2 regions of the Peribacillus sp. FSL K6-5616 genome follow, and region 2 is predicted to be linked to the other one. Evidence: riboswitches for the same ligand, from Rfam matches in the RefSeq annotation. Region 2 holds a riboswitch; the other holds the start of a gene.
The links. A riboswitch is a leader RNA that binds a small molecule or an ion and turns the genes downstream of it on or off. The one in region 2 is predicted to bind FMN.
Positions count from the first base shown of each region.

Region 1: it holds a riboswitch for FMN, as region 2 does, so the genes downstream of both, ribE (riboflavin synthase) here and MHB45_RS13920 (ECF transporter S component) in region 2, are expected to answer to the same signal.

Region 1 covers NZ_JBBOYT010000001.1:120,887-130,946, forward strand. Annotated here, with positions in the region: gene MHB45_RS00570 (molybdopterin oxidoreductase family protein) at 1-1,296, opposite strand, end outside; gene putP (sodium/proline symporter PutP) at 1,454-2,923, shown strand; gene MHB45_RS00580 (ATP-binding protein) at 3,089-4,366, shown strand; gene MHB45_RS00585 (DEAD/DEAH box helicase) at 4,414-5,550, shown strand; gene megL (methionine gamma-lyase) at 5,776-6,951, shown strand; gene MHB45_RS00595 (TspO/MBR family protein) at 6,969-7,697, opposite strand; FMN riboswitch at 7,901-8,032, shown strand; gene ribE (riboflavin synthase) at 8,179-8,817, shown strand; partial or broken gene ribB (3,4-dihydroxy-2-butanone-4-phosphate synthase) at 8,837-9,475, shown strand; gene ribH (6,7-dimethyl-8-ribityllumazine synthase) at 9,555-10,025, shown strand.
Region 2 covers NZ_JBBOYT010000001.1:2,918,147-2,928,206, forward strand. Annotated here, with positions in the region: gene MHB45_RS13910 (helix-turn-helix domain-containing protein) at 1-16, opposite strand, end outside; gene MHB45_RS13915 (ferredoxin) at 307-555, shown strand; gene MHB45_RS13920 (ECF transporter S component) at 682-1,263, opposite strand; FMN riboswitch at 1,428-1,564, opposite strand; gene serA (phosphoglycerate dehydrogenase) at 1,886-3,460, shown strand; gene MHB45_RS13930 (GerMN domain-containing protein) at 3,509-4,732, opposite strand; gene sigX (RNA polymerase sigma factor SigX) at 4,698-5,258, opposite strand; gene MHB45_RS13940 (ATP-binding protein) at 5,475-7,268, opposite strand; gene MHB45_RS13945 (response regulator) at 7,265-7,981, opposite strand; gene ccsB (c-type cytochrome biogenesis protein CcsB) at 8,277-9,455, opposite strand; gene resB (cytochrome c biogenesis protein ResB) at 9,448-10,060, opposite strand, start outside.

The DNA.
Region 1 (10,060 bases), 2.8 Mb from region 2:
TGACGTGGCAGGTAGGACGAGGTCGGCAAACATGGCCGTTTCGGTTAAGAATAGATCATGGACCACTGTGAATAGATCTTCCCGCATTAGACCTTCCTGCACCTTATTTGCATTCGGAGCGACAAGTGCTGGGTTGGAGCCGTATACAAACATGGAGCGAATCGGGTTTTCTTTTTCCATTAGAGCTTGGCCGATTTGGTTCATATTAATGGTCCGGGTAGCTTTATTTCGCAATAAATCAGGACGTCTTAAGGCATTTATATTAAAGGCCAGATATCCTGAATTCCCTTTGATGGCTCCGCCGCCTTCCTCCATCCATTGGCCGGTAAGGGCAGGCAGGCAGGCAATGGTACGTACCGCCATGCCTCCATTGTCATGGTGCTGCAGGCCATTGCCTATCCGAACGAATGATGGGCTTGTAGTGCCATACATCCTGGCAAGTTCATATAAGTCATCAATGGGAACGCCAGTTATCGCGGAGACGGTCGCAGGGTCATATTGGCGGACATGTTCGCGCAATTCAGCAGCACCCACTGTGTATTCATCGAGAAAAGGCTGGTCGACTAGATTCTCGGCATATAGAATATGCATTAACCCGAGGGCAAGTGCACTATCGGTGCCGGGCAGAATCGGAATGAACCAATCTGCCCACTTGCCGGTTTGGTTTTTATGAACGTCAATGACAACTACTTTGGCCCCGTTTTTTCGGGCTTGCTGGGCAAGTGTCACTTGATGCATATTAGTGCTCACAGCGTTGATGCCCCACATAATGAATAGCTTGGTATGGATCGTTTCTTCTGGATCGATGCCGAATGAACCACCCATTGTATAGCTGTATCCGACTGAGCCTGCCGCATTACAGATGGAACGCTCGAGCATGCTTGCACCGAGTTTGTGGAAAAAGCGGCGATCCATCCCTTCGGCGCTGAGGTTGCCCATGTTTCCGTAAAAGCTGTAAGGAAGTATGCTTTCCGGTCCATGCATTTCGATCAAGTCTTTCCATTTGGAAGTGATTGTGTCAATGGCCTCTTCCCAGCTGATTGGAACGAAATTCCCTTTTCCTTTCGGACCAATGCGCTTTAATGGCTGTTTTAAGCGATTGGGGTCATATAGGCGGGCAGTCATGTTGCGGACTTTGTTGCAAATATTCCCTTTTGTGACTGGATGATCAGGGTCTCCTTGAACTTTAATGATTTTCCCATCTTTTTTGTGCAGCAGTAAACCGCATTGATCAGGACAGTCAAGAGAACAAACAGAGGGAAAGACTCCATCTGGCTGATTGATATAGGATTGCATGGCGCATTCCTCCTAAATGATTTATTCTAATAAAATGAATTTTCTTACTTATATTGAAAGTGAAATCGTTGAAAGGTGCAAGAACTTCTTAACATATGTTTTTTTTTCTGATAAGCTTACAAGATGAAAATTAACCTATAAATAGGAGGATTCATTTTTGGAATATGGAATTATAATATCAATTGCAATATACATGGCAGGTATGCTTTTAATTGGTTATTTGGCCTATCGGAAAACGGCTAACTTAACCGATTACATGCTTGGCGGCCGGAACTTGGGCCCGGCTGTAACGGCATTGAGTGCAGGGGCTTCCGATATGAGTGGCTGGCTGTTGATGGGTCTTCCTGGTGCGATGTACATAAGCGGGTTGAGTGCTGGCTGGATTGTCATCGGCCTGTGTGCTGGCTCTTATTTAAACTGGTTATTCGTGGCACCAAGACTTCGGACATATACGGAAATTGCCGGCAATTCGATTACGATTCCCGACTTTTTGGGAAATCGGTTTAAAGATGGCTCCCGGGTCTTAAAAGTGGTATCAGCATCGGTCATTTTAATTTTCTTCACCTTTTATACCTCTTCAGGCATGGTAGCAGGCGGTGAGCTTTTCCGTACGGCTTTCAATTTAGATTACCGGTGGGGTATCTGGCTGACGGCGAGCGTTGTTATTCTTTATACATTATTTGGCGGATTCCTGGCTGTCAGCTGGACGGACTTCGTACAAGGTACAATCATGTTCATTGCCTTAATTCTAGTACCAGTTGTCACGATTGTAAATATTGGAGGCTGGGATCCTACCTTCAATGAAATAAAATCGATTAACCCGAATTTATTGCATGTTTTTGAAGGAACATCAACCATTGGCATCATATCTCTTCTGGCATGGGGGCTTGGTTATTTCGGGCAGCCTCATATAATCGTTCGATTCATGGCGGTCTCATCTGTTAAAGAATTGAAAAGTGCACGGCGTATCGGTATGGGATGGATGATTTTTGCTATCGTCGGAGCGATGTTCACCGGATTGGTGGGGATAGCATATTTTAACCTGACAAATAGTCCTTTAGGGGAAAGAAATGCTGAGTCCGTATTCATCATTTTAGCTAAAGAACTGTTTCCTTCTTTAATTACAGGCTTCTTGTTGGCTGCGATTTTAGCAGCGGTCATGAGTACGATTGCATCACAGCTGTTAGTATCGGCAAGTGCTCTGACAGATGATTTCTATAAGCAGTTCATACGGCCGAATGCATCTGATAAGGAATTAGTGCTGGTAGGTCGGTTTGGCGTATTGGCTATATCTGCCGTTGCCCTATTATTGGCTTTTAATCCAAGCGGTACGATCCTTAAATTGGTTGGTTATGCATGGGCTGGTTTTGGTGCGGCATTCGGTCCTGTCATTCTGTTAAGCCTGTACTGGAAACGGATGACGAAATGGGGAGCCTTGGCGGGAATGATTGTCGGTACGGCAACCGTGATCGTCTGGGATATGATCGATAAGTTTGCTGAAATATACGAAATCATTCCTGGTTTCATCGCTGGTTCAATAGCGGTTGTCGTTTTCAGCTTATTAACGCCCAAGCCTACAAAAGATATAGAAGAAGAATTCAATCAAGCCATTAAAGACCTTTCTTGATTTATTGAACGTCCAGTTAAACTGCTGCTGGATTTTTTAACGATATAAAACAATGAATGCAATATATATGGTACAATATCGATAGAGTCCTTATGTTGAAAACATGAGGGCTTTTTTTGAGTGATTTGGGAATAATAAACCAAAAAACAATGCAAAGGAAAAAAAATGAACCAATCTCATAAAATTGCATGTAAAGTGGCTTTTATATATATATTCTTTGGGGTCTTATGGATTATCGTTACGGATTACATCTCTATGACACAGGCGAGGGAAGATGTTCAAATATATGCAATGTTTCAACATTCCAAAGGGTGGATGTTCATATTCATAACCGGGCTTTTCCTATACTTCATAATCAGGTATTGGACGGGGAAGATGTTGAGGTCCCAACAGGAATTCATTCTTAAGGATGAACAGTATCGGTCGCTGTTCAAGCATAACCCGGATTGTGTCCTTGAGCTGAATCTCGAAGGAAATGTTGTTTCGATAAACCCGGAAGCCGAAAAACTGTTAGGTCATAATAGTGACAATTCGAAAGGCAAGAATGCGAATCATCTCATCAACTGGAATGAAAGTGATAAAATAGCTGAGTTCTTTATACAGTCCCTTCAAGGGGAGGCTGTAAAATTCGAAACGACCATTCAGAATAGCAGTGATGAACAACGGATAATCCGTGTAACTTTTTTACCGATCATCGTCCACTCGGAAATGCTTGGAGTATATGCCATCGTAAGGGATATCACCGAATTGCGGCGCGAAGAGGAATTGATGATCATGTCTGAAAAGCTATCTGTTATCGGACATCTGGCTGCGGCCGTCGCACATGAGATAAGGAATCCGCTGACATCGTTAAAAGGATTCGTACAGTTAATGGATATGACCCAGGAAGTGAATCCGCTGCATTCTGATATCATGTTGAAGGAAATTGACCGAATCAATATTATCTCAAGTGAACTTTTGGTTCTCGGGAAGAAACAGGATGTCGCATTCTGCAGGATCGATCTTGCCGACAGTTTACAACAGGTATTCACGTTGATGAAAGCAGAAACGAATTTGAATAATATCGAAATGGGGCTAAGGATTAAAACCGCCGAACCGATTAATATTATGGCTGATTCAATTGAACTTAAACAGTTGGTAATCAATATCGTCAAGAATAGCATTGAAGCGATCGAAGATAATGGGGAAATTGATATATCGCTGCAAATCATCGATGGACATGCTGTAGTCAGCGTGAGTGATAATGGCATGGGAATGGGACCCGAGCGCCTTGAACGGATTGGTGAACCTTTTTACTCGACGAAGGAAAAAGGTTCAGGGATCGGGCTTGCAATTTGCCGGAAAATCGTTCATCGCCTTCAAGGGGAAATGGATTTTGAAAGTGAGATAAACAAAGGGACGACGGTTACAATTCGTATTCCGTTGGCTACTGGACAAGAATAAATGGTACTATGAAAGATAGGAAAAGTTTTATATTAAAGGAGAACGATATGAGCGAATTACCTGCATTAATAAACGATAGAAAACCATATATACAAGAAGCCTGGAAAAAGTCCGGATTCGGACAACTTACCCCGATACAAACGAAAGCGATTCCCGTGATTGTCGAGGGAAAGGATATCATGGCCGAATCACCGACAGGTACAGGAAAAACATTGGCATATTTACTGCCATTGCTGGAAAAGATTGATCCTGAAAAAAAATCGCCCCAAGCTTTGATTCTGGCATCATCACGAGAACTGGTCATGCAGATCAATGAAGAAATTCGCATTTGGTCAGAGGGAAGCGGCATTACGGGTGCAGCATTCATCGGCGGTGCTAATGTAAAAAGGCAGTTGGACAAACTGAAGAAGCGTCCACAAGTGATTGCTGGAACACCGGGACGGATTTACGAATTGATTGCCCAAAAGAAACTGAAGATGCATGAAGTTAAGACGATAGTACTTGATGAAGGTGACCAATTGATCATTCCAGAGCATATGGGAACGATCAATAATATTATCAAAACAACACTAAAAGATCGGCAAATCATGGTATTTTCAGCAACCCTGCCAGAAGAAACGGAAAAAGCGGCCCGGGGATTCATGAATGAACCTGAAATGATCAAGGTCGATAAAAATGAAAAAATGGAATCCAAGGTGGACCATCTTTACTTTGTTGTTGAGAGACGGGAAAAGTCCAAGATTCTCGAGAAAATCACAAGACTTAAAGATGTGAAGGCACTTGCCTTCCTGAATGATATTGCGGAGCTTAGCGTCTTACATGAAAAACTGAGTTATAAAGGTATTGAAATGGGCGTGCTTCACGGTGAATCCAATAAAGTCGACAGGGAGAAAGCACTGCGCAAGCTTCGTTCCGGAAAATCCCCGATGCTGATAGCAACGGATGTAGCGGCAAGGGGGCTTGATATTAAAGGTCTTACTGCGGTCGTTCATATTGATATGGCTGACAACATCGAACAATATATCCATAGATCCGGTAGAACTGGGCGTGCAGGTGCAGATGGTACGGTCATTTCAATCGTAACGGAAAGAGAAGAGCGAGAGTTGAAAAAAATGGCTCGTGAACTGGAGATTCCATTAACGAGAGTAACCTTCTATGGTGGAAACATCGTAGTCGATGAATGATTCGGAAAAAGGGACGGCCATGGCGGCTGTCCCCTTTTTTTGGAATTCACGTTAGGATTAAAAATTAAAAGAGGTGCTCAACTTACAGGATCCAACTGAACAGAATGCAGCTTATTTTTACTAAATTCAGGGTTAATTTATGGGGGATAATCATGAATGAAAACGCTTCCTTTATGTGGGTTTTTGACATATGATAGCAATAGACATAGGTTAGGAGGAGACGGTATGACAAGAAAGTATAAACAATTTGAAACGGCAGTCATCCATGAAGGTTATGACTCGAAGAAGCATTTGGGAAGCTTGGCAACACCTTTATTCCAAACCTCAACATTCACTTTCGAAAATGCCGAGCAAGGGGAGAGGCGTTTTGCCGGTATCGAAGATGGATATATTTATTCTCGCCTTGGAAATCCAACGGTACAAGTGCTTGAAGAAAAGATTGCCGCACTGGAAGGCGGGGAAGCTGGCCTTGCTTTCGGTTCAGGCATGGCAGCCGTTTCAGCAGTACTTTTTGCGTTAACTAAAACAGATGATCACATCCTCTGCTCACAGGGGGTATATGGTTGTACATTCGGCCTTCTGCAGCTAATGAAAAATAAATACCGGATTACTCATGATTTTTGTGAAATGGATACTGAAGAACAGGTTAGGAAAATGATCCGGCCGGAAACGACCTGCATCTATGTAGAAACCCCGATCAATCCGACGATGAAAATGATTGACTTACAGATGGTGGTAAGGGTTGCGAAGGAATATAATGTAACGGTCGTAGTCGATAATACGTTTTCGACGCCCTACCTACAGAGACCGCTTGAATATGGCTGTGATATTGTCCTTCATAGCGCTACGAAATATCTTTGCGGGCATGGGGATGTCGTTGCGGGACTTGTCGTCGGTAAAAAGGAATTCATGAATCATATAGCTGGGACTACACAGAAAGATATCGGTGGAATCATTTCACCATTCGACGCCTGGCTACTATTGCGGGGGTTAAAGACCTTGCCCGTCAGGATGGACCGTCATTCGGCCAATGCAATGGCAATCTTTCATGAACTTAAGAAACATCCAAAGGTGAAAAAGGTATATTATCCAGGTGATGATGCTTCACCGGATCATTATATCATGCAAAAACAGATGAAACATGGCGGCGGCCTTATCTCTTTCGAATTGCATGGCACAAAACAGGATGCACAGGATTTCCTCAATAAATTGAAACTTATCAAAATTGCCGTAAGTCTAGGGGATGCCGAAACATTGATCCAGCACCCCGCTACCATGACGCACTCTGCCGTTCCTGAAGATTCACGGGAACAAATGGGCATCAGTGACCAGCTGGTCCGTCTCTCAGTTGGCCTAGAAGCTTGGCAGGATATATGGCAAGATCTTCAACAAGCATTTTAGGGTACCATATCCCTCATTTAGTTCCTTCTATTTTTAATGAAGATGGTGATGGATACGATAAAAGTGATGGTAGCCAGGATATAAGAAATGTCTGTGATTACCGGATAGGCGTCGCTATTTCGTATCCCGATGCCTATGAACGCCCAAACGAACACGAGAGGATAGCACCAATCCCGGTTTTTACCTGCAAAGAAAAAGGCCAGGGTTGTTGCAGCAATCAGCAGGACGATCGTCCAGGTTGATTCGGAAACCCCAAAACCGTCCCATTTGATATAGGTTAGGTAATAAGAAATGTCAGCTATAGTTGCGACACTAACCCAGCCTGTATAAACGGAGAATGGAAATAGGTCAAAAGTAGTGTGTTCCACTTTTTTTATGTTTGTATAAATGACCATTAAAGTAACCAGCAAAGCAATGATAATGAATACGGATAACAAAAAGTGCTCATAGTGCCAAGCTAAAAGCCATGCGCCATTCAGGACACAGCTTAAAGCGAACCAAGGGAAGGATGCCTTATAAGCGGGGCTGTTTTGATATTTACTTAAAAACTGCCTGAAGACCCAGATGGCGAGCAGGAAATAGATCAAGCCCCAAATGGAAAATACATAACCGGCAGGAGTGAAAAGGACATTAAGTTTATCGGAAATCTCTCCTGATGTCTGGCCGTTCAATGGCAGGAAATTGGCTGAAAAATTCATCGTGACAACGAACAGATAGAAAATCAAGTTGATGATGGAAATAAGCATTAAGCTTCCTCCTTATATGAATTGTGATCCCCTAATCCTATTCCACATATTTATCCTGCCTAACCTTTTTGGAGCACATCGGGGTTAATGGGGGACCATTTTTACATAAAGATAGGAAGTTCCTGTAACAATTGAACCATTTAAGGTTAGAAATTTTACATCTTCACTTTATGGTGATAAAATATTCAAAGATTCATATTATTTTAGTCCTTCGGGGTCGGGTGAAAATCCCAACCGGCGGTGATGAAGAAATTCTAAGCCCGCGAGCCTGTTAAAAGGCAGGATTTGGTGAGATTCCAAAGCCGACAGTACAGTCTGGATGGGAGAAGGACGTGTGGAACCCAAGTGTATACGTACGCCTAATTTTTCGAAAATGAAAATATTAGGCTTTTTAGGTATACAATTTTTTTCACTCATTTCTCCTGCTAACTCCTTAGGCCATCCTAAGGGGTTTTTTATATTTTATAAAAGGGGGAAAAACATGTTTACGGGAATCATTGAGGATATCGGTACCGTACATTCCTTGAAAAAAGGAAAAAGCAGTATGGAGTTATCGATTCGTTCTGAAAAAATCCTTGAAGATGTGCATCTGGGGGATAGTATTTCAGTCAACGGGGTCTGCTTAACGGTAACGTCCTTCACGAAAAGTTTATTTACGGTCGACGTGATGCCGGAAACGGTCAAAGCTTCCTCGATCCGGACGTTAAAATTGGGATCACCTGTTAATCTCGAACGAGCCATGAGTGCACAGGGAAGGTTTGGCGGTCATTTTGTTTCAGGTCATATCGACGGGACCGGAACGATCATAAAAAAAGAACGGAAAGAAAATGCCGTATATTATGTAATCCAATTGGAAGAAGGGCTTAGTGCCTTTTGCATTCCAAAAGGTTCCGTGGCCATTGATGGAACCAGCTTGACGATATTTGGGATCGAAAGGAACCTTTTGACGGTATCATTGATTCCATTGACTCATCAGGACACCATATTGGGACAAAAAGCGGCTGGCGATATCGTTAACATCGAAAACGACATGATTGGGAAATATATAATACATCAAATGAAAAATGGCAATCCAAAACCAGGACTGAATTTAGAGTTTTTGGCAGAGCATGGATTCTAATAAAAAGGGCGGTGTAATGATGTTCCATACAATAGAAGAAGCAATAGAAGATTTAAAGGCTGGCAAGGTAGTAATCGTGTCCGATGATGAAGACCGTGAAAATGAAGGGGATTTTGTAGTGTTGGCCGAAAAGGCGACACCGGAAGCGATTAATTTCATGGCGACTCATGGACGTGGTTTGATTTGTACGACCATCACTGAACAACTGGCAGCAAAATTGAAACTGCATCCTATGGTTGGAGAAAATACCGATCATCATGGCACTGCTTTTACGGTAAGTGTCGATCATAAAAGCACCTCTACAGGAATCAGTGCTTTTGAACGGTCCTTGACCATCCTTGAGCTTCTTAATGAAGATTCGGTCGCTGAAGATTTCCAAAGGCCTGGTCACACTTTTCCGATAGTCGCTAAAGAAGGCGGCGTATTAAGAAGGGCAGGACATACGGAGGCATCGGTGGACTTGGCGAAGTTATGCGGTGCCGCTCCAGCCGGTGTCATTTGTGAGATCATGAATGAAGATGGATCGATGGCCCGCGTATCCGATTTAGAAGTCATCGCTGACAAATTCAACCTGAAGTTCATTACGATAGCCGATTTGATTCGGTATCTTCAACATAATGATCCAATCGGGAAACAGGAACTTGAACTGAACATCCCGAAAGCTTGAAGGATTTTTAAGGATTGAAACCTTAACATGAAAAAAAATTATTGTTTTTAAAAATTAGGAGGAATTGGACATGGGGAAAACTATTGAAGCACAATTAATCGGATCAGGATTGAAAGTAGGAATCGTGGTAGGGAGATTTAATGAGTTTATCACAAGCAAGCTTTTAGGAGGGGCATTGGATGGCCTTAAGCGTCATGGCGTTGATGAGAATGATGTTGACATCGCGTGGGTCCCGGGTGCTTTTGAACTTCCGTTAATTGCTAAGAAACTTGTGAATACAGGTAAATATGATGCGGTAATCGGTCTTGGAACGGTAATCAGGGGGGCTACTTCACATTATGATTATGTCTGCAATGAAGCAGCTAAAGGCATGGCTTCCGTTTCATTGGAAACAGGTGTACCGGTTATCTTCGGTTTGCTGACAACTGAGAATATTGAACAAGCCATTGAACGTGCTGGAACAAAATCAGGTAACAAAGGCTATGAAGCTGCGGTTAGTGCCATTGAAATGGCCAACCTTGGAAAATTGATAGAACAGTGATTTCACATAAGGAAGCCGCAGGAAATAACATTCCT
Region 2 (10,060 bases):
GTAGATAATTATTCATGGGACTCACATCCTTGTTTCATTTAACCAATAAACCCATTGTAACAAAAATCTGCAAAAACCGCCGTTATTATTGATGAATACAACGGAAATTATGTGACTAAATGACGAAACATGGAAAGGACCAAGTTAATTATTTCGATGTTTTTCGTTGACATTAAGCTACATGATAGTTATTATCAATACAATTTCTATTGAAAAGTTTGGCATTCGGTCTTACAATAAGAAAGAGATAATAATCTGAAATAAAAAGATTATCAGTTGTTAATCAACTTAGGAGGGGTTATATTCATGGCTAAATTTACTATTGTGGATAAAGAAACATGCATAGCTTGTGGAGCTTGCGGAGCAGCGGCACCAGATATATATGATTATGATGACGAAGGGATTGCATTTGTTACCCTTGACGATAACGAGGGTATCGTTGAAATTCCAGATGTACTTATAGACGACATGATGGATGCATTTGAAGGATGCCCAACGGATTCCATCAAAGTTGCTGACGAGGCATTTGACGGAGATGCACTAAAATTCGAATAAAGATACAAGCCATTTTCAATCGAGAATGGCTTTTTCTTTTGGCCAATGCACATACCAAAAAACAGGCATAAAAAAACAACCGGATATGGATATCCGGTTGTTTTTTCATATCTATCGTCAATGCCATTAAGCATTTTTATATAATGTTTGCTTATTGATCCATGGCTGTAATTTAATGAACAGCAACATGAATACAGATGTGATGAGTACGCCTTTAATCACGTTGAAAGGCAAGATTGCCGTGGTAACGAACTTTCTTGACTCGGGCGCCGACATGGCATCCCATCCCATAAAGAAGGTATAAGCCGGTAAAAAGACAAAATAGTTTAATACGCTCATGAATACTGCCATGGAAACTGTTCCCGCAAGTAAGGCGAACGTCATTCCTTTTTTTGAATTGATTTTCTGAAATACATAATAAGTCGGCAAGACAAACAGTATTCCGGCTATAAAGTTAGCGATATGCCCCACAGGCACAGCAGTCAAGGTCCCTGTCATGACTAAATCCAATAGGTTTTTAATGAACTCGACTAGAATTCCAGCCATCGGACCGAAAATCAATGCCGCCATCAGTGCTGGTATGTCGCTAAAATCAACATTGAGAAAAGGCGGGAATCCTGGAAACGGGAAATTTAAAAGCATCAATAAATACGATATGCTTCCCATCATGGCAAGTGAGACCATTTTTTTCACTTTGTTCTTTTTCATAGTTCTCTCTCCTTCTTTTCCGATCTACCTGAAAAAGAGGTTAGGATTCCAAAATATGTTGATGTTCAATAAAAAACCTTTAATTCCAATGGAATTAAAGGGATAAATTAAAGGTTACATCAAACAAACGTTCAGCAAATAACTGTTGAAACGCACTAAGGAACCTCCATCTTCTCCCATCCAGACTATACTGTCGGCTTTGGAATCACACCAAATCCTGCCTTGTAAGGCTCGCGGGCTTAGAAGTAGAAATCCCTTCATCACCGCCGGTGGGGAATTGCGCCCCGCCCCGAAGATAGACCTATAAAATTTTTTATACTTCCCATTATATCTGAAATACCTTTTTTTTGATAGCATTTTTTCTCATTTGATGCATGTAGGATGAATATCGATCGTCGCAGTGAACGGCTTAAAACAAATGGCGGATTTACAATATGACAATTCGAAAATTTTTCGCAAAAGGAGACGAAGCTATTTATATCGCCGCATTAAACGGATGATCAGATGAAAATCATTTGTTTAAGCGCTTTCATTCAGATAAGCCAAATTGACATTATCAGCATTTCAATTGTAAAATTAACTGAAATTTAAGATAATTTTTTCCTTAGGAAGGTGTTTAGACGTGTATCGGATTTTAGTAGCAGACGCCATTAAACCAGAAGGACTCGGACCGCTTTCAGAGGCATGCAATATTCATCTCATTCAGAAGACCGTAGAGGAAGCTGCAAACGAACTTGATCAGATCGATGCAATTCTTGTGAGAAGTGCAACAAAGGTTTCGGAAGATTTAATGAACCGTATGCCGCAGTTAAAAATTATAGCACGCGCTGGTGTCGGTGTTGATAACATAGACATCCCCGCAGCGACAAAACGCGGGATTGTCGTGGTTAATGCACCTGACGGCAACACCATTTCAACAGCTGAACATACATTCGCGATGATGGCTTCATTATTGCGCCACATTCCGCAAGCTTATGCTTCATTGAAAAATGGGGAGTGGAAACGTTCTTCATATACGGGAACTGAACTTCGTGGTAAAACATTAGGCATAGTTGGCTTTGGACGCATTGGAGGGGAAATTGCCAAACGTGCTAAAGTGTTTGGAATGGATGTCATTGTCTATGACCCGTTCCTGACTGTAGATCGTGCAAAGAAAATGTCCGTAACGGCCCTGCCATTGGATGAATTGCTTCCTAAAGCAGACATCATTACTGTCCATACACCACTAACGAATGAAACTAGAGGATTAATTAATAAAGAAAAACTGCTTACCTGTAAAAAAGGGGTTTATGTACTGAACTGCGCCCGTGGTGGAATTCTAGACGAAGATGATTTATATGAAATGTTAGTTGAAGGGCATGTTGCAGGGGCGGCACTGGACGTTTTCGTCGAAGAACCCCCACTTGGCCATAAACTGCTGGAACTGGACAGCGTCATTGCTACACCGCATCTAGGCGCTTCCACGAAAGAAGCCCAATTAAATGTCGCCGTACAGGTTGCCCAAGAAGTATTGACCTATTTCGAAGGAAATCCAGTATCAAGTTCAATCAACCTTCCGGCCATATCTAAAGAAGTGTTTGAAAAGGTACAGCCATTCCATCAACTTGTTCAGCAAATGGGATCGATTGCTTCCCAGTGCATGAATGAAGGAATTCAGGAAATCTCCGTTACATATGCAGGAGAATCTTTGGATTTCGATACCGCGATTCTTACAAAAAGTCTAATCTCCGGCTTTTTAAGATCAAGAGTCGATGCATCAGTCAATGAAGTGAATGCCTTGTTGATCGCAAAAGAGCGTGGCATAACCATTGGCGAAAAAATCTCTACGGACTCTTTAGGTTACTCGAATTTGATCAGCCTTAAAGTAAAAGGTGACAACCGAGAATTAACAATAAGTGGGACCTATATCGAAAACTATGGTTCTCGAATTGTAAGTTTGAATGGTTTCAAAATCGACTTTCATCCAGAATCGAATTTACTTTATATCCAGCATACCGATAAACCCGGTGTAATCGGTAACGTAGGTAAAATCCTGGGTGATCACGGAGTGAATATCGCCACCATGCAGGTTGGCCGAAAAGAAGCTGGCGGTGAAGCCATCATGGTTTTGAGCTTCGATTTACCATTAGAAGACAACATGAAACAGTTTTTAATGGAAACAGAAGAAATTACGTTCATGGCCCGTATTTCATTATAAGAAGAAAAAAGTGCCCCGCAGCGCGGGCACTTTTTTCTGTTAATGCATTCAATTCACTTGGTTCGGTGCTTCTGGCACCAATATGTCTTCAGTTAAATTCAACTGGCCCACCTCTTCAATAGGAGCATTTTCAAACTTCACTTTTTCAAAACCAAAATCCTTAGCTATGAAGAGTATGGCTTCTAAAGCTTGAAGGGTTTCCTCACTATTTTCAATAACAGCTTGATCTGATAGATGAATGATCACAAGATCTCCATTAGAGTTTATCCTTTCCCATTTCAGGTCATGGGGGATTGCAGGTGAAATTCCCTCGATGTCCGCCTCCCCTTTTCCGGCTTGCAGCGCCTCCTCAAAGTCCCGATAACCCATATTGCTTGGAACAAGGAAACTTGGAGAAGACTCTTCCCTTTGATAAAGAAGGTATGTGCGTTTTTTTTGATGAGGTATATCCATCTCCTTTAAATATCCCGCATGTGCAAACCTGGCACCTTGCTTACCTTCTGTGGAAAATGTCATTTTCTCTATATTGTTATAGGAAAGCGTTTCTTCCATCGAATGGAGAAAAAGTGTATCTTCAGCCAACAGTTGGCTTTTTTCTGGAAAATCAATATGGGCAGTGTTTATATCGTTTCCTTGGCTAATCTTTATATCAAGCGGAAAATAGTCAGATAGCCCATATTGCGCTTCATCGATATCGGACATTTGTTTAACTAACTGATTCAGTGTATCACTTTCATCATGATGTTTAAGTTTAATTGAAATGGGAACGATGAAATTCATTTGATCATCTGGGACACCCATCGTAATGATCGAGGCATTTTTAAGGTCATCCTGATAGATCGCTTGTTCAAATGTTTTTTCCTTTTGCCCTTTTCGCGGTTCCATTTCTGAAAACTTGTCTTTGGATTCGATTTTCGCTTGGTTACTCGAAAACTCTTGAGCTTCCTGTTTATCTTCTGAGGGCTTTTCTTGGTTACTTGTATCCTTCCGTTCAAGATCTGCCATTTCCTTACTTTCAGATAGAGACAATTTCCCACTGCTGCCGCTGTCTTCTCGACTTGTCGTTCCTTTTATTTCAATAATGAACGATGATGCCAAAACAACCATCAAGAATAAGGAGGCAACACCCGCGAATAGAGGTATCCAGTGTTTCTTTTTCTTTTTATCATGTATTCTCGCATACACCTCTGCCTTGGTTCGGTCATCTTTTAATTTCGGAAGCTCGCGCAGCATGTCTTCAATTTCGCTTTCTTTCCAACGGGATCTCCTCAATGCGGTGGCCCTCCTTTCCTGATAAATCTTCCATCAACTTTTTAATGGCCTTCAAAGCTCGGTGCTGGGTCGTTTTTACCTTACTTTCACTCCAATTCAATACTTCAGCAGTTTCCGTAATGGACAATCCCTGAATATATCGTAAAATGATCACGGATCTTTGATTCGTGGTACACCGGTTTAAGCATTGGTAAATATCTTGGATTTCATCGTTCTTGATAGCCACTTCCTCGGGAATGGGCTCTTCATCTTTTAGCAATTGCCTATCCCAATCAAAATTAGGAAAGATTTTGTCTTTCCACCCTTTTTGTTTCCGAAAGTGATCAATCGTCACATTTCTTGCAATCGAATACATCCACGTTTTTTCACTGCTTTTTCCTTCGAAGCGTTCATAGGCCTTCATCACCCGGATATAGACCTCCTGAACAAGGTCTTCGGCGGTTTCTCGATTTTTAGTCATATAAAAAATGAATTGATATATTTCCTGATGATATTTTTCATAAAGATCGTGGAAAACGGAATCCATCATTTCCCCACATCCGTTCATAAATATAGTCGTCAATCTTAAACAAAAGTTACATACTTCGGCTTTAATCTTATTATAAAATTCCGTTAATTTCCACATATCAGGGACTTCTTATTTTGTTTCCTAAAAAAACAAAGACAAGTTGGAAAGAAATCCACTTGCCTTTGTCTTCGCAGTTCTTTATGAAACAAGATTATCTGGCGATCCACCTGTCATTCATTCAGCGTTTTCCATAATTCGAGGCAAAATGATACTGAACGTCGTCCCTTTATTAGGTAAACTGTTTACCGAAATGTAGCCATCATGGGCATTGATTATATTTTTTACGATTGCCAAACCCAATCCGGTACCCGAACGGCCGCGGGTCCTTGCTTTATCCGCTTTATAAAACCTCTCGAATACAAATGGCAGATCTTCTTCGGGAATTCCAGATCCAGAGTCCCTCACATCAATGATCAGTCCCCTTCGATCACTTGTCCTCTGAATGACATCAATGTTACCGCCTGGGGGAGTATGACGAATCGCATTATCAATTAAATTGGTCAAAACCTGTTCAATACGGTCCGGATCGAAGTGCCATTGAATCTGATCTTCTTGCAGGCTGGCTGATATGGTAATCCCTTTTTCTTTAGCCAGCCCAGAAAACTTACTTGTAATCCTCTTTAAATATGGAGAAATAGGTACACATTCATAGCTAAGATTCATTTTACCCGATTCCAATTTAGCTAGATCGAGAAGATCATTGACTAAACGTCCCATTCTCAAAGATTCATCATAGATGATGCGGGCCATTTCCACCTTTTCTTCTTCACTGCCCGCAATGTCATCTACAATCGCTTCACTATATCCTTGCAACATTGAAATCGGGGTCCTTAACTCATGGGAAACATTCGCTATGAAATCAGTCCTGAGTTTGTCCATCCGTCTTTCATCACTCATATCCCTTATGATGGCCACCGCTCCCCGAATATTGTCGCCATTTGTATATAGCGGACTGACAATCAATCCCCAATTACGGCCCTGCAAGGTAATTTCACCGACTTGTTCCTTATCGAAGGACTCTGATTCATCAAAAAGATTCATCAAAACCAAAGGAACATTCACATTATCTTCCCGGTTATAGCCCTTTTCAAAATACCAGGATTGCAGAAACCTTTCCGCTGGAGGATTCGTTTCAAGAATTGTGCCGTCTTTATTGAAGGTGATGACCCCATCTGCCATACTGCTAAGAATGCTTGAGAGATGTTCCTTTTCCTGACTAAGTGCATTCATATTGAATTTCAGTTGCTTCCTCATCTGATTAAACGCTATGGCCAGCTCACCGATTTCATCTTGAGTCAGTATTGGAACCTTTGTATCAAATTTCCCCCGGGCAATCGCTAGGGCGGCTTCCCTCATCTTCACCAATGGAGCATTGATTCTTGTAGATAAAAAGAAAGCAAAAATCGTTGTCAAAATAATGGCGATGCCTGCTGCCAATAAAATGAACTGTGTAGTGGATTTTGTGGTTTCTTCCATGGACTCCAACGATTGAAATAGGAACACTTCATCCTGTTCCCCATTCAATTCAAGCGGAATGCCTACCACGATTGCGGATAAGCCCTCGTTTCCCGCATCTTCGGATAGCGCCATTTCCTTTTTTACAGTCTTTCTTTCCGTAAAAACCTTGAGCAATTCGGGGTCATTTTTAATGAGTTCCGGCGTGATTTCAAACTCATTATCTCCACCGATGGATGAGAATACCATTTTGTCATCATTAAGAATGATCATTTTCGTTTCATTGCCTATTAATTCCGAAGCTATTTGTAATACCTCATTGCTGGATCCCTGATGTTCATTGGTCACCTTAATGATTTGTTCAGCCGTTTTGGTTAAATCATTTTCAATATTTTCAATTTGGAAATTCTCAAAGAATTCGACCAGCAGAACGGTTAAAACAATTAATACAAACGACACGAGCAATAGGATCGTTGCCCATAGCTTCCCTACAACACTGCCCCATAGCATCAGTCATTAATGACTTCGAACTTGTAACCTACACCCCAAACGGTCACAATCATCTTGGCTGCGTTTTCGGATATACGGTTTAATTTTTCACGCAAGCGTTTAACATGCGTGTCTACAGTTCGAAGATCTCCAAAGAATTCATAGTGCCATACTTCTTTTAACAATTGCTCCCGGTCAAAAACCTTATCTGGGGATTTCGCCAAGAAATATAACAATTCATATTCTTTCGGTGTTAATGAAACCTCTTTGTTATCAGCAAGTACACGGTGGGCATCATTGTCTATTGTTAGATGTGAGAAGACGATAACATCTTTTGCCGTCGTTTCCGTCTGCATGTAACCTGTGCTTGAAGAGCGACGCAATAAAGCTTTAACCCTTAACACGACTTCACGGGGACTGAACGGCTTTACGATATAATCATCGGTCCCCACTTCGAATCCTTGAACGCGGTTCACTTCTTCCCCTTTAGCCGTCAGCATGATAATTGGAGTCGTTTTCTTTTCCCTTAATTCACGGCAAACTTCGATTCCATCTTTCCCAGGCATCATAATATCCAATAAAATCAAATCATAATCATTTTCAAGGGCTTTTGTTAAAGCCATATCTCCATTTTCAGCTTCATCGATTATGTATTCTTCTCTTTCCAAATACATCTTTAGCAGCCGGCGGATTCTTTCCTCATCATCCACCACGAGAATTTTAATAGCGTTATACATTATGTAATCAGCCTCCTATCATATATTCTACAAAATGAATACTTCCATGACTAATACTTTTTCCTTACAAAGTACGATAAAGAGCCATTTTCGAGTGGCTTCCATGAACCTTTCACCATTTTGTCACAAAAAAGACTCCGACCGCTCATTAAGAATGGATAATTGCTTTTTCACCAAAATATTCTTATTAAAAGGGATGAAAGGAAAAAGGGATCATTCTCTAGAAAAATCGATAAGCCAACTCCTCGACGTTTCTATCAAAAGACCCCCTTCATCTAATTATTACAATACAGAATCAAGCATATGAATGCAAACCAGCAATAACAAGATTGACGAATATCAGGTTAAACATGATGATGGCAAAACCGATGACGGCAAGCCAAGCCGATTTTTCCCCTTGCCACCCTTTAGACATCCGCAAATGCAAGAAAGCCGCATAAAACAACCAAGTAACCAGTGCCCAGACCTCTTTCGGATCCCAGCCCCAGAATCGTGTCCAGGCCACTTGAGCCCAGATCATTGCAAAAATGAGGGCACCGAGTGTAAAGATTGGAAAACCAATAAGGACCGAACGATAACTAATCTCGTCCAATAAATTCAAATTCACATTTTTAACGATCGGTTTAATCAGTGCTGCCACTCTTTTGCGAGCAATCAACCTTATTAAACCATACAGGACGAGTCCCATACCGAATGACCAAAGAACGGTATTCAGTTTCTTGGCATTGATCAGTGCAGGCATGTCCACCAGCGGTTCAAATCGATCCGTCTCAATAAGTTTCCCTTCATTGGGACCTACCAATGCCGGCAGGTTGAATTCCTGTTTGACTTCGGCACCTTTTTTATCGACCCAATCAAAATTCGCCTTATAATCCATGGCAGCAAAAGAAGAAGTGATGATGACGAAACCGATGGTGCAGACTAATGTGAACATGATGACTTCAAGCCAGAACGTTCTTTTGCTTGATTGTGTCTGATCAACGAATTTGATTAAATAAATGATGGCAGTAACGAAACTTATGGCAAGGATCGACTGTCCTGCCGCTGCGGTCGTTACATGAATATGGAGCCAATCGCTCTGCAAAGCAGGAATGAGTGGCGAAATCTCTGTAGGGAACATACTTGCATAAGCGATTATCAATAATGCAATCGGTAAAGCGAATAGCCCAAGGGCAGGTGTTTTATAAAGAAAATAAATTAATATGAAAGCACCGACCAGCATCATTCCGAAAAAGGTCGTAAATTCAAACAAGTTACTTACCGGGGCATGTCCGGCAGCAATCCATCTGGTGATGAAATACCCAATTTGCGCTGCAAACCCGAGAATGGTGACGAAAATGCCCAGTTTTGCCCATTTGTTTTGTTCTTTTTCCTCCGCACCGCGTTTATCCTTGATCGATCCCCCGAATAAAAAGGTAGCGATCAGATATAAAATGAAAGCTGCATATAAAAGGTTACTGCTTAATTCAGCCATTTAAAACTTCCCCCTTACTAGAAGATTTCTCCTCTTCAAGTTGATCCATTGGTTCGGAAAGTGATGTTGATTCTATTGCTTGTTTTATATCTCTTTTAATGCCGTGCCAGTTTTTGTTTGTATGGCCGGCCAAAAGTATCTCACCATCTTTCCTTTTAATCCATATACGCCGGTGATTCCAATAAGACCCTTGGACAACGCCGATCATGAAGATGATTCCACCCGTGAATAGAATCCAAAGCGTTAAATCCTTCCTGACGGTCAAAGCCGTGACATCTTGGGTTTCCACACCATTAAAAGCCATTTTATAAGTGTTTTCCCCTAAAGGCTCCACAGTCTCCTTAATCGCTACGAAACTGACTTCACCCTCTGGCTTATCCGGAGTATGCATCTTAAAGATAAATGCTGGATTATTCGGAATCTTCGATATCGTTCTAGGTTCGCCTTTTTCATCGAACTCGAAATCAGGGAAGTAACTGATCAAGTCAACGGAATATCCTTCTTTCAACTCGTATTTCTTTTGAGGGTTGTTCAAATCAACCTTTAAGCTTCCATATTTCTCTTCGGTTTTTTTATTTATCAAATTAAAAGCCATCGTACTGAGC